One region of the Alteromonas sp. CI.11.F.A3 genome, then DNA from elsewhere that is predicted to be linked to it. Evidence: predicted binding sites of a transcription regulator. Region 1 holds the regulator's gene; each other region holds the start of a gene.
The links. The regulator sigma-54, encoded in region 1, starts transcription at its own class of promoters, with help from an activator protein. The targets are predictions, from matches to a motif close to GTTGGCACGNNNNTNGNNT.
Positions count from the first base shown of each region.

Region 1 (3,576 bases):
TTCAGGTACTAACAAGGCAAAGAATATATCTACGGGTTGATCGTCAAGCGCATCAAAATCGATGGCAGGGTTACTGGTTACAATAATGGCGATAACGTGTTCTAAACCCGGCAATCGACCGTGAGGCAATGCAATGCCATTGCCAATACCCGTACTTCCCATTCGTTCGCGGCCAAGTAGGCTAGCTAAAACTGTGGCCTGATCGATGTCGGGATTATTTTTAGCGGCAATGTCGCTAATAATCTCTAGAATACGTTTTTTACTATTACATTGAACCGCACACTCGGTGCGGTCCAAACTTACTATGGCTTGAATTTCCATACTAATATTTAGTGCTTTTTCAGCTTTTCCTTATGCTTGATAACTTGCCTGTCGAGCTTGTCGATCATGCTGTCTATCGCCGCATACATATCTGTATTATGAGATGAAGCAAACACTTCTGCGCCGCTAAGGTGCATGGTGGCTTCGGCTTTTTGATTGAGTTTTTCGACGTTCAGGATGACATGCACATTAGATATGTGATCAAAGTGACGCTCTAGTTTGCTGAACTTAGTATCGACATAGCTACGCAAAGAGTCAGTAATTTCGACATGATGACCGGTAAGGTTGATTTGCATATTTCGTCTTCCTTAAATTATCAAGGCCTTTAGATAAGGCTTTTGCGTTGGTTTGACGGCGGAATCGATAACGATTCCCGGTATTTTGCTATTGTTCGCCGGGCAACTTTAATGCCTTGTTCGGCCAACAATTGAGCAATCTTGCTATCGCTTAATGGCTTGCTGGGCGTTTCCGCTGCCACAAGCTTTTTGATTAGTGCGCGAATAGCGGTAGATGAACACTCACCACCAGATTCCGTTGCCACGTGACTAGAAAAGAAATACTTCAATTCGAAAATGCCACGTGGAGTATGCATATACTTTTGCGTGGTGACACGTGAAATGGTGGATTCATGCATATCTACCATTTCTGCGACATCATTAAGCACCATTGGTTTCATCATTTCTGGGCCGTGCTCGAAAAAGCCCATTTGTTGCTGCACAATACAGTTCGCGACTTTCATCAAGGTGTCGTTTCTTGACTCAAGGCTTTTTATAAACCATTTGGCTTCTTGCATATGCGAGCGAATAAATTGCGAATCGCTGCTGTTTTTAGAGCGTCTGCTCATGGCAGCATATTGCTGATTTACGCTTAATTTAGGCAGGCTATCGGGGTTAAGTTCTACCACCCAACGGCCATTCTTTTTGTTTACCGAAACATCAGGAATAACGTATTCCGGCTCTTTGGTAATTAATGCACTACCTGGACGAGGATTCAACGTTTGCAATAAGCGCATGGCTTCGCGAAGTTGATCTTCTTTCAAACGGCTCTTACGCATTAACGTACGGTAGTCTTTGCTGCTAAGTAGATCTGAATACTCGTTGATAAGCTGTCTTGCTTCAGTAAGCCATGGCGTATCGTCTGAGAACTGGCGAAGCTGCACAAGCAAACATTCTTGCGGAGTACGTGAACCTGAACCGATAGGGTCGAACATTTGAATACGTTTTAGTACACATTCAACTTCGTCCATTTCCACCAATTCTTCAACATCGTCGGAATTCACTGACTCTAAAATCTGTTCAATGGGTACGTTGAGGTAACCAGATTCATCAATTGAGTCGATAATGGCGGTAGCAATTGCGCGGTCGGTATCCGAAAACGGCGTTAAACGCATCTGCCAAAGCAAATGGTCTTGAATATTGTCGGTAGTTTCTCCCTGAAACAGTTGGTCGTCATCATTATTAGATGGACCTGGAGCGGGTGCAGATGAGGCCGAGTAATACTCATCCCATGTGCTGTCAATTGGCAACTCGTCGGGAAGGTCATTCTTTTCAAGCGCATCTCCAGCTTCTAACGAATCGCTAGATGCAGTTGGAGCCGCTTCTACAGAAGGGTCGTCTCCATCCATGTTGTTTTTCTCAACAGGGTGGTCATCGCCGCCTTCTTCAACTTCTAAAAGTGGGTTTGAGTCTAGTGCTTCCTGAATCTCTTGCTGCAGGTCGAGCGTAGACAACTGCAGCAGCTTGATTGCCTGCTGCAACTGCGGTGTCATGGTAAGTTGTTGACTGAACTTTAGCTGTAAAGATGGTTTCATCTACGTCTTATTTTTAAACTCTTGTTGTGAATATACCCGTGTTTAAAACTGAAAGTGACAATTCGGTTACAGTAACTATAGCCTGAATTGTTCTCCTAGGTATACATCCCTTACTTTCTGATTACTTAAAACTTGTTCTGCCGTCCCTTGCGCGATGAGTTCGCCTTGGCTCACAATATACGCTTTCTCACACACATCCAGTGTTTCTCTTACGTTGTGATCGGTGATAAGGATTCCAATTCCTCTGTCACGAAGATGTTGAATGATCTTCTTTATATCATTAACCGATATAGGATCAACACCTGCAAATGGCTCATCTAGCAAAATAAATTGCGGATTGGCTGCTAATGCTCGTGCGATTTCTACTCGGCGACGTTCACCACCGGATAAACTCATACCCGTACTATTACGTATATGGTTGATATTAAATTCATCAAGTAGCGCATCGGCTTCTTGTTCTTGTTCTGCTGAACTTAACCCTTTACGGGTTTGTAAGATAGCCATGATGTTTTCAAACACCGTCAATTTTCTAAAAATCGAGGCTTCTTGCGGCAAATATCCAATTCCGCGACGTGCTCGTTCGTGCATGGGTTCGTGGGTTAATTCGCTGTCATCAATGCTGATTTTGCCCTTATCAAGGGGTACTAGGCCAACAATCATGTAGAAGGTAGTGGTTTTACCGGCACCATTTGGGCCGAGTAATCCAACGATTTGCCCAGTCGATACTGATAAGCTTACATCGCGAACCACTTGACGTGCTTTATACGCCTTTGCAAGGCTCTGTGCGCTCAACGTTGCCATGATTAGTTGTCGTCCGCCTTATCGCCTTCGTTATTCGATGACGCTTTACGTATTGCCTCAGGCGTAAATACGGTAGTTACTCTGCCACCTTCACCATCTTCGCCGCCTGTTGCAAGCAATTGTTCTGTGACCATGTCGAAGGTAATCTTGTCGCCTTGTACTTTACTGGTGTCTTGCTGTAGCTCGGCACTACCTTGTAAAGAAATAGTTCGGTTTACCACTTCATAGCGAATTTCATTGGCTTTCGCTGTGACGGTGGCACCGTCTTCAAGTTCTTGCGAGTAGCTAGCTGGTTTGCCGCGAGCAACGAATATCTCTCGTCCATCACCTTCGCTGGCAATAACTTCAACTTCATCGGCATTTATTACCAAAGAACCTTGGGTAATTCGTACATCATCTTTAAACAATGACGTTTTGTTTTTGCCGTCAACAAATTGCGATTTCGAGTCGACTTTAATGGGTTTGTTAAAGTCGCTTTCAGCCGCTATAGCCACAGTAGCGAATAGGCTAACAGCTAGGCTGGTCGCTAATGCTTTAGAGGCTAGGCGAATAAATGGTTTGTACATGGTCTATTAACTCGTATTCCTGGGTACGCAAATTGGCGTTAAACCCATTGCTGTTAATCACATATTGTAAGCCACGTA
Region 1 is NZ_CP136708.1:3,951,258-3,954,833, reverse strand. It holds gene ptsN (PTS IIA-like nitrogen regulatory protein PtsN) at 1-321, opposite strand, end outside; gene hpf (ribosome hibernation promoting factor) at 330-617, opposite strand; gene R1T43_RS17010 (RNA polymerase factor sigma-54) at 647-2,131, opposite strand; gene lptB (LPS export ABC transporter ATP-binding protein) at 2,207-2,932, opposite strand; gene lptA (lipopolysaccharide transport periplasmic protein LptA) at 2,935-3,498, opposite strand; gene lptC (LPS export ABC transporter periplasmic protein LptC) at 3,467-3,576, opposite strand, start outside.

Region 2 (3,576 bases), 860 kb from region 1:
CCCACGTTTCAGGGGTACAAAAGTATTGTTTAATAAAGTCTTTAATTGCCAAATCACTGGCAATTTGGCTAACCGTACTGCTGCTTATGCCATCGGCAAGCGCAAAGGCAGCCCCTTTTAATGTCAAAGCTGGGCTAGTATTAGCGGGGATAAAAGCATCGCACGCGTCTTGGTTTATAGGCTTAACGCCAGCGCTGCTGCATTCGCTATAGTGAAGTGATAAAGATTGTATCTGCATAAGAAAAAAGCCCGATACAGTGGAAGCGTATCGGGCTTGATAAATTATACGGCAGCGACTTTCGCTGGTGCTTTTTCAGCAACAGGAATTTTACGCTTAGGTGCAGTTTTAACGTGGGTGCTGTAAATCGTTAAACCAGTAAACGCTAAACCGCCAACAAGGTTACCAAGGGCTGTTGGAATTTCGTTCCAAACGAAATAATCCATGATGGAAAATTCACCGCCCATGATAAGACCGAATGGAAATAAGAACATGTTTACCACAGAATGCTCGAAGCCCATGAAGAAGAACAGCATGATAGGCATCCACATGGCCAGCACTTTTCCGCTTACATGTGTAGATATCATAGCGCCAACTACACCTAGTGATACCATCCAGTTACAAAGCATGCCGCGAATAAAGATAGTAAACCAACCTGCGGTGCCATGCTCTGCATAGCCTAATGTTCTTGCTTCACCAATGCTGGCTACTTTAGCAGCGATAGCGCCACCATCGACGTTGTAGCCCATGGTAAAAATAAAAGACATCATAAAGGCAACCGTCAATGCCCCGCCAAAGTTGCCTAAAAAGACTAAACCCCAGTTACGTAAAATTTGTTTAGGAGTAACACCGGGTCGTTTCGCTAAGTACGCAAGAGGCGTGAGTACAAATACACCGGTTAGCAAATCAAACCCCATTAAGTACAACATACAAAAACCGACGGGGAACAATACCGCTCCCAGTAGGAAGATGCCTGTTTGCACTGCAATAGTAATAGCGAATACGGCAGCTAGCGCTAATATTGCACCTGCCATGTAGGCGCGTATAAGTGTGTCGCGAGTAGACATGTAGATTTTAGATTCACCGGCATCTACCATTTTCGTGGCAAACTCGGCGGGAAGTAAATAAGCCATAATTAATCACCCTGATTTGTAAATTATTTTAAATTAACGAGCCACATCACTGCTTTCATCGATAGAACAAACGAACAAAAAAAAACGTCCACACCATTCCCTGTTTCCAAAGAAGGTTGTGGACGTCTTTATCCAATTCGATAGATTGTGTTAGTCAGCTTACAAACCGACTCGTACTGATTAATGGTTAGCGAGAATAGTGCCAAAAAAGCGATTTTATTTTAAATTGTTTTAAATCAGTGCTTTATTGTTATTCACTTAAGCTAATGTATTGCTGGAATGATCAGAATCAAACCACAATGGTGCAAATGAAGTGCTAAGGTGCACTGAATTGGTGGATATTATACCAAATGTACTTACGCATTTTTCGCTGATCACTATAGTGAACACTAAAGCGGACACTAAAGCGGATCAACAATACACAGCGTTAATTTGGTTTTGTTCGCTTTAAGTCTTTTTGTAACGCAGCAAGTGCATCTGTCATGGTACGTTCTTTTTGCTTTTGGCTATCGCGACCACCGTCTGTGGCACCTTGATATTGTGCATGTTCAAAGTCTTGAGTAAGCGTGTTAAATAGCGATGCTGCATTTGCTGGTAAAAAAGGTTTCACTTGTTTGAAGTAGGCAGTACTTCCCTTATTTTCTCTCGCTATCTGAGTAAAATTCGACACCAACTCAACGGCGTTTAAATAAATGCGTTGATGTTTAGGCAAGGTCGACTTTCTTCTAATAGGGAAGAACAACACCAGCAAAAAAATACTCACTATTCCAATTACGCTTAGAAAGAAAAACGTCATTTTTTGAGAGGTTAAATCGCCAAGGAGTTTTTTCAATAAATCCGTTTGTGTTTGATTATCAAAACCCAGTACTAATCTACTCCACTGATAATCTAGCTGGCGAAACCATCCTCTTATCGATAAAAACAGCTCAGCAGAACCTAAATCTTTAAACATGCCTTCACTGCGGGTTTCGTTAAAATCGGCTAGTGCTTGCTCTAACCCAAAGGAAATGCGAGAGGGAGCAACCATACTGGTAGGGTCGAATGGCACCCAAACGCCGTCTATTAACGCTTCCACCCAAGCGTGGGCATCATATTGGCGAACTTGTATTACGTTATCACTTAATAATTCACCACCTTGATAACCTGTCACCATACGAGCAGGAATACCCGCAACCCGAAGGGCAAACACCATGGCGCTGGCATAGTGGGCACAAAATCCTGCCTTTGCTTCGAACATAAAGGTGTCTATAGGCGAGTTCGGCATAGCGTTAGGTTGTAGGGTGTAGCTAAATCCACCGGTTTTAAAGTGACGTAAAATATCTTCGGCAATACTTCGCTCACTTTGTACATTTGCCGTTAGCTGCTTTACCCACGCTTGGGTACGTAGGTTACTGTCTATTGGGTATTGAATATTAAGCTGATAATCAAAATCATATATCTCACTAACAAGTGGCGTATCTGGAAAATAAGTTAAATAAAACGCTCGTTTACCCACAATTGGACGTGCTGCTCTTAATGCATAATTAAACTGACGCCACATCTCAGGATTGTCTAAATCTGTGTTTTCAGCAGACACATCAAGAGAGTATAGCCAGCGCTGATTGCTGGGCTCTACAATCAACTGGTAGTTTTCTGAGGGTGTTAATGATGCCTTAGTTGAGGGCGCTGCAAGACTTCGGCCCATGGTTTTAAGCTGTGCTTCAGCTTGTTTTCGTCTTGGGCTAATGGTCCACGTTTTACCGTCAAAGGCTTCCATCGTCATGGCGCGCCAATATCGCTGTTCGGCCAAAGGTGGGCTTTGCTCAAAGGTTGCAGTGAAAGCTAAATCGGACGATCTCGCCAGTGAAGCAATATCCCCTGGCGTGACCGAGTCCGATAAACCTGTTTCATTCGATTTAGACGTCGGCATTTGCCATAAAGGCGGAAGCTGCGGCATCACTACAAATAACAATGCAGCCAAAGGAAATGCTTGCAGCAGTATTATCGCCGATTTACGCATAGACACCCTAAAACTTCTGGCGGGGGCGTATACCAATGATAAAGCAGTAAACAAAAGCACAATTACCGCGACGTAGCCTATCCACGCTTCTAACCCTAGCGCAAAAATAAAACCGCAGCCCACAAGAAATATGCAGGAGCAGAAAAGCTGTAAAAAATCTTTTGTTCTTGAAAGCAGCATAAGCTTCAATGAGCAGGCGATGACTAAGAGGTTAATCATGCTATTGAGCAAACCAATAGAAAGACCAAACCAACCTAACGCTATTAAGGACAGAACCGCTAATAAATTTACGGTGCGGCTACTTGGGTTATATTCTTGCCACCTAAAATATAATGCGCTTTGCATAATAACCGCGCATATGGCGAGCAATACCACCCAAGTTAGCAGTGGGGTAAGCAGGCTAAGCGTTAATACCATAAAGCAGGTGGCTAGCAGCATATTTGCTT
Region 2 is NZ_CP136708.1:3,088,897-3,092,472, reverse strand. It holds gene R1T43_RS13315 (bifunctional protein-serine/threonine kinase/phosphatase) at 1-238, opposite strand, end outside; gene R1T43_RS13310 (formate/nitrite transporter family protein) at 283-1,131, opposite strand; gene R1T43_RS13305 (DUF3488 and transglutaminase-like domain-containing protein) at 1,559-3,576, opposite strand, start outside.
Region 2: R1T43_RS13310 (formate/nitrite transporter family protein) is a predicted target of sigma-54. The motif match lies at 1,320-1,338, and genes of this name have one in related genera.

Region 3 (3,576 bases), 1.7 Mb from region 1:
GTTCATATCGACGGCGGTGTTTGGCACCTCGATGTCGGCTCATCACATCCTGGGGCTGAAGTCGGTCCCAAGGGTATGGCTGTTCGCCATTTAAAGTGGTACGCGAGCTGGGTTTAGAACGTCGTGAGACAGTTCGGTCCCTATCTGGTGTGGGCGTTGGATGATTGATGGGAGCTGCTCCTAGTACGAGAGGACCGGAGTGGACGAACCGCTGGTGTTCGGGTTGTCATGCCAATGGCATTGCCCGGTAGCTACGTTCGGAACGGATAACCGCTGAAAGCATCTAAGCGGGAAGCCGGCCCAAAGATGAGTCATCCCTGACTTTTAAAGTCCGGAAGGGTTGTTATAGACGATGACGTTGATAGGCAGGATGTGGAAGCGTTGTAAGGCGTTAAGCTAACCTGTACTAATTGCCCGAGAGGCTTAACCATACAACGCCCAAGAGGCTTTTTATGGCGCTACGCTTAGTCGTAGAAAATGGCTTAAACGTCGAGAAACTCGACTGACCATTTTCTTACTCGCTAAAGAAGTGCGATATGAAGAACTTCGGTGTTGTGTACAAGCTAATTAAAGCAAATAGAGTAGTAATACTCAGTGCTCAAAGATTGATTACGTGAATATCAGAATTCCAAAATTGTTAATTATTAACGTAATATGGACTGAATAAGTCGGTATTACGCGAACGAAAGTTTGCAACCAGTTTTTCCTGGCAGCCATAGCGATACGGTACCACCTGATCCCATTCCGAACTCAGAAGTGAAACGTATTAGCGGCGATGGTAGTGTGGGGTTTCCCCATGTGAGAGTAGCACACTGCCAGGTCCCATTCGAAGAAAGGGCTATCCTAACGGATAGCCCTTTTTTTATGCGTGATAGAAAATTAGTTAAGCCTCGCTGGCGCGAGGCTCGAATACAAAACTGTTCTATTTATTTTCTAGATACTGACGTAACTCTACCTTAGTAATAAGCTGGTTATTATCTTGGTCCATCTTATTGAAGTCACCATCGATATCAGCCTTTTTAATTTCCATCATAGATAGTTTGCCATCATCATTACGGTCGGCTTTTCCAAATTTCTCCGACATTGAAGCCTTCATGTCTGCCGACATTTCTTCACCCTTGGCTTTTACCATAGGTTCATTCATCGACTGGGATGTTGAAGTACTCATTCTGCGTGTAAGCACAGCATCAGTAGTGCCAGTGGTACTCACGGTTGCTACAACTTTCTCAGAAAACTTGCTCGGATTCGCTTCAACGTATTGCTTAAACTCCGACTGGGTTAGTTTTCCATTTCCATCAGTGTCCATTTTACCGAAGTTTTTCATCGACGTTGATTGTTGAAGTTCTGACTTGGTGATGTGTCCATTACCATCATTATCAAGGGATGAGAAGTCAGCAGAAATTTTGGAGTCTTGATTCATCTGCACGTTCCCTGCAAAGGCATTACCCGCTGCGGCGGTCGTTGACATTACTGCACCTATTACAAGTGATAGTGTAAGCTTTTTCATCACATTCTCCTTCTGTAGTGAATAAGGCATTGCTCGATTAGAGCAAGAAATAAAATACTCACTTGTCATCATTCATTGATTGTGCCAGCGTAGTAAGTTATTGAATATTAAACGTTACTGTGAGCAGCTGTAATATGGTGTGCTGTTCATTTTTGTTAAATCGAAACAAGAGTTTGAAATATATTCAGGCAAATATAATCGAATGAGACATTCATGATATGAATAAAAATTTACCGTTACCTTAATTTGGGAATAGCGATAATTGTTCGTTAGTGAGCTGACTAAATGAAAGGTTGATAAGAGGAAGTATGCTATCGGCGATAGGCATAATCTGCTTGTCGATATAATGATCGTAATCAAGCGGTGATAGTTGATGTTCAGTGGTTTGAGGCCCCTGTACGGTCATAACATAGCGGATTGTAGTATTATGTTGGTAACGTAGTCGTTTGCCCGCATTACGGTTAATGTCATCTGCAAGACGCGCTGCTTTAACGTGGGGAGGCAAGGATTTAATATAGTCGTTTAAGGGCTTCCTCAACCGCTTTGCGTAAATGAGCCTCGCATCTTCTTTTCCTTGGCGAATATCATCAACCGTTTGCTTTATGAAATCGGTCACCGGGGCTTTTTCAAAAACTCGTCGATACAATTCATACTGAAAGTTTTTAGCCAATTCAGTCCAGTCCGAACGAACATTTTCTAGCCCTTTAAAAACGAGTTCTTTTTTATCGCCAGTTTGCTTTAAGCCTGCATATCTTTTTTTACTGCCTAACGCCGAGCCTCTTATGGTGGGCATAAAAAAGGTTTCAAAATGCGTCTCAAATTCAATATCCAAATGACAGTCTATATCATATTCATCACGAAGCTTGCGTTGCCATTTGCGATTAATGGTGTTTGCTAGGGACTGTCCCGTTTCATTAGGCGTGCCTAACGAAGTGTTATTATTCACATGTACAAAGGTAGAGTCTGTATCGCCATAGATAACTGAGAACCCTGCTTCTTCTATCCATTTTGCAGTGGTTTGCATTATTTCATGTCCACGCAAAGTAATAGAGCTGGCTAACCTTGGGTCATAGAAAGGACATCCACCACTGCCTAATACGCCATAAAAGGAATTCATTAAAATTTTTATTGCCTGCGAGCGGGGCGCATCGTTTTGCTTTTTTGCTTCGTCCCTCTGACGCCACAGGTTATCTATAATATCGGGCAAAAAATGATTATCACGACTGAACATCGCCCCCTTGAAACCCTCGATAGCACAGCTTGGATCTTTAAGACCTTCAGCAAGCCCCATAGGGTCAATCTTAAACGTGCGAATAATTGACGGGTATAGACTCTTAAAGTCGAGTACGAGTACATCAGAGTACAAACCAGGCTGTGAATTCATTACGTAGCCGCCTGGGCTAGCCAAACCGCCGTGTTCCGGCCGAACACCACTTACATAGTGTTGTCGGTGTAACTTTGGTAAATACACATTGAGAAATGCGGCTACCGACCCACCGGGTCTTCCTAAATCTAGCCCAGTTAAAGTGCCTCTTAAAATAAGAAATTCGATAAATCGGGTTTTTGCAGCAATCTCATTTACCAATACACAGTCTTTGTGGTTATAGCTGGCAAGCGAAGAGGGGTCTTCGTAATACAAGGCTTTTATTGCAGCAAGTTTATCTTCGCTCTGTATAAGCTTTTTATCACCTAATAATTGTTGTGCTACGTTATCCAAAGAAAATGAGTCAAATTGATAGGTCATAGTCTTTAGTGCTTCAATGCCATCTACAATACTGCGACCGGGTATATCCACGATAGTTTGGCCATCCCAATCCCTTACGAAGGCTTCTCGTTTGTCTCTGCCTATTGTAAATTTGACGCCTTGTTTCTTTGCTCGCCTTGCAAGCACAGCCATATCAAATTGTTTGACGTTCCAGCCTAAGATAACGTCGGGATCAATATCGCGTATACGCTTTGCAAATGCGGTAAGTAGCGCTGATTCAGTAGAAAACTGACTCAGTGAAAATGTGTCTGGAACATCTAGCGACTTGGGGTGAGTGGACGCAGAAACCAACATCACTTCGTTA
Region 3 is NZ_CP136708.1:943,153-946,728, forward strand. It holds rRNA gene R1T43_RS04100 (23S ribosomal RNA) at 1-431, shown strand, start outside; rRNA gene rrf (5S ribosomal RNA) at 706-821, shown strand; gene R1T43_RS04110 (EF-hand domain-containing protein) at 923-1,507, opposite strand; gene R1T43_RS04115 (DNA polymerase II) at 1,749-3,576, opposite strand, start outside.
Region 3: R1T43_RS04110 (EF-hand domain-containing protein) is a predicted target of sigma-54. The motif match lies at 1,578-1,596, and genes of this name have one in related genera.

Region 4 (3,576 bases), 2.1 Mb from region 1:
CATTTTATTTATTGCTATTGATTAGCGTGAGTTAGCAATTTTTCGTAGGCTTGCGAGAACCCATCAAGGGAAAAGGGGAGTGTCGTTTGTTCTTTTTCGGCATTCATAAAAGCAACCATAAAGCGCTTGCCATTATTAAGTTCTGCTAGCATGGTATCGTCGACAACAATATTACTTTCACACACTTTAGTATCACACTGCTGAATGCTGATGCGAACCGGCTTTCCTTCATCTATTTTTATACCTAAACCGAATTCTTTCTTTGCAGTGCTGCTAAATCTTAGCGTAAGAATAGGTTGTTTTTGTGCAGAAAGTGCAATGTTTATAGCACCTACAACGCCAGCTTTTTCATTGTTGCGAGCAATCAATACTTGGTTAATGAAGCAATGGTTATCTTTGCACTGATAGCTCCACCTCTCTGAAACACTGCTCTTCGAAGTCATTGGTGCCGCAGTTGATGGAGAGGCGAGGTGTGTTTGTGCTTTTGCGTTAAATGTAAATACGAGAAGAAGGGCTGCTAATTTCGCAATATTGGGTTGCGATAATATGAAACTCATTGTCAATTTCCAGTGTAAAAAAAGAAGGGGCTGTGAAGCCCCATGTAAACAACTTAAATTAACCGATAATGGGCTTATTTAGTTCTTTTACGTGCGCGGATGGCGAATAATCCAAAAGCTGTTAGTAGAACGAAAAACATTCTTGGCTCGCTTACCGATGTAGGCTCAGCAACAAATTCAGTGATAGGTGTTTGAGACATAACCACGTCACCAGAATCAACGAATGATAAACCAGTAACAAATGCCAATGCATCGTCTGGGTCAATCATGTTCGTAGTGTCGATACCCAAAACACGAAATTCAGTCACGCCGTCAGTACCAAAGAAGTACTCTTCTTCAGCCGTTAGGTTGTCAGTGAATTCCCATCCAGAATCACCCATTAACCACAATTCGTAATCAGCATCGAAGCCCGTTGGCAAAATAACTGAGGCTATTTCTGGACCAGACTCCACCACATAGTCGTAACCAATCGCTACGTCAGGGTCGATAAATACCACTTGATCGTCTGAAATACTAAACTCGAATTCCCAACTGCCATCAACATCATCTGAAGGCATGAAAGGGTCAAGCTCAGTTCCTGTGCCTTCGCTACCCGTTGACGCTGTGGCTAGTGTTACTTCACCGTTACGAACAGAGTATGCCCATATACCATCCTCGCCTACATTTGAGGCGTTAACGAGTTCTAAAATCGCTTCTGAATCACTACCAGGTAACGCAATAAATTGTTCGTCAGTTAGAGATATCCCTGCTCTTGATTGACCCCAAGTAATCCCATCAAATGAGATCCCTTCATCGCGGTATGAAAGCTCGTCGTAGCGAAATTCGATATCAACATCACCAGCGAGGCCGGTCTCGTCAGAGCGGTCGATGATCAATGCTTGAAAAGTGTTTTGACGATTGTTTTCGTCGTCGTCGTTATAAAATGCATCTACGCTCATGTTTAGCCACGTAACAGCGACAACACCTTCTGACGGTGAGCCAATATAAGTGTCACCGCAGCTCCAGCAGTCGTAGTTTCCCGATGCAAAAAAAGGCGTTAGGGACGCTATAGCAGGCTCTAAGTCAGAAAGCTCACTGCTATATAAATCGATGCCCCCGCTTGTAAATGCGTTAAACGTGTCAAAGTTTACTCCATCAATATTTACATCGAAAGGGAGGTCGATCGTGGGGGAATACTCGGTAAAAGTTTGGTCAGAACCGTAGTCGGCTGCGCCGCCCATACCTGAGATAATAACGTCAGCATGAGTTTGCAGAGAAAGCACAGCAAAAGACAGAGTGGCGGCAATGAGTGTGTGTTTGAATTTCATTATAAATTATACCCTAATAGACAATTTTTTGTTTTTATTTACAGCGTAGCGCGGGCTGAGTTAGCGAAATCCATGCCATAAGGTAACAATCTGATTTATAAAGGGTAATTTTTGTCTTTCGATATGAATGATAAGAGTGTGTAAGTAAAGCTGACAGTATAAGTTATTGATTGTACTAAATTTAATCAATCGGGGTTGGGCGTAGCGGAGGGCGATGATATTTATAGAGCGTACACCAAAGAGGCCGAGTACATTTCTTTTAAAAAATGATTCTGCCCCATTGTTTTATCTATCTATAAATTATCATCATCAGAAAAATTAATGCGGGCTAATCGTTCTTGCTCTTCGTCAGCAGCAGCTTGTATCTCTTCGAGTATTGCGCCTACGTCAGCCTCTTCACTGTCATCTTCAAACTCACCGGTTAGCACAGAGTTAGGCGTTAAGTTAGCTTCTTCAAACAGCGCCCACATTTCTTTTGCGTAGTTAGTATTTAATAGCTCAGGAGCAAACTCGCCGTAATAGCGTCGAATATTGTTAACGTCGCGGGCAAACATGGCCTCGGCATTATTGTTCGCCGAAGCATTAACCGCTTGAGGCAAATCGATGATTACCGGCCCATTGTTGTCAACAAGCACATTAAATTCAGATAAATCGCCGTGAATAATACCCGCGCAAAGCATAAGCATAATATTATGCATCATGATTTTATGCTGTTCTATAGCGTCTTCTTTACTAAAGCTAACGTGCCCTAATTGTGGGGCTACATCACCGTGTTCATCAGACACCAGCTCCATCAGCAGCACGCCGTCAATACAACAGTACGTATCAGGCACACGCACGCCCGCTTCGTTCAAGCGTGATAGGGCATCCACCTCTGCTGTTTGCCAAATCTCTTCCTCTATTTGGCGACCGTAGCTAGAACGTTTGCCCATGGCGCGTGCCTGGCGTCCGCCTCTTACTTTTCGGCCTTCTTGATACTGCGCCGCTTTTTTGAAGCTGCGTTTAACGGCATCTTTATAAACCTTTGCACAGCGAACATGTTCACCACAGCGAACAACAAAAACATCGGCTTCTTTACCGCTCATTAAGCGGCTTAGTACTTCGTCGATTAAACCATCATCGACGAGGGGTTGTAGGCGTTTAGGTATTTTCACTCACTGCCTGCTAAATGGTGTTGTGTTTTCATCATTGTTTATAAAGGTGCTCTATGTGTTTATTCAATTTGCTTAACTAGTATACCAGTGTTGAAAACTAAGAGCAGTGAAGTAACAGCACTTTTTTACCAATCCCTCTTTAAATGAACGACATAAATTAAATACCACTTTATTACCTAAGTGAAGTAAGCACAGGACTTTCACTAAAAACGACGCTTTCCTCTTTTTGTTCAGCAGATCTGTTAAAAGCCAATGCGCGTATCAAATTTAGGAATGGATTTCTAAATAACGGACAACGACATGAACAATAAGCAACCTGTCACGCCAAGTTTGTTACTTGCCTTAACCCCTGTGGTGCTAACCCTAATTATCTTGGGCACGCAAATTTTTTACTTTGGGGTATTTGAACCTCATATTCCTCTTACCCTCGGTCTCGCGCTAACCAGTTTAGTTGGCATGTATTTAGGCCTTACTTGGGTAGACATACGAGAAGGTATCTTCCACGTTGTTCATGTTGCACTCCCATCGGTATCGGTCTTGATAACCGTTGGTATGATT
Region 4 is NZ_CP136708.1:1,379,331-1,382,906, forward strand. It holds gene R1T43_RS05855 (invasion associated locus B family protein) at 15-557, opposite strand; gene R1T43_RS05860 (nidogen-like domain-containing protein) at 632-1,864, opposite strand; gene R1T43_RS05865 (PA4780 family RIO1-like protein kinase) at 2,158-3,018, opposite strand; gene nhaC (Na+/H+ antiporter NhaC) at 3,319-3,576, shown strand, end outside.
Region 4: R1T43_RS05860 (nidogen-like domain-containing protein) is a predicted target of sigma-54. The motif match lies at 1,926-1,944, and genes of this name have one in related genera.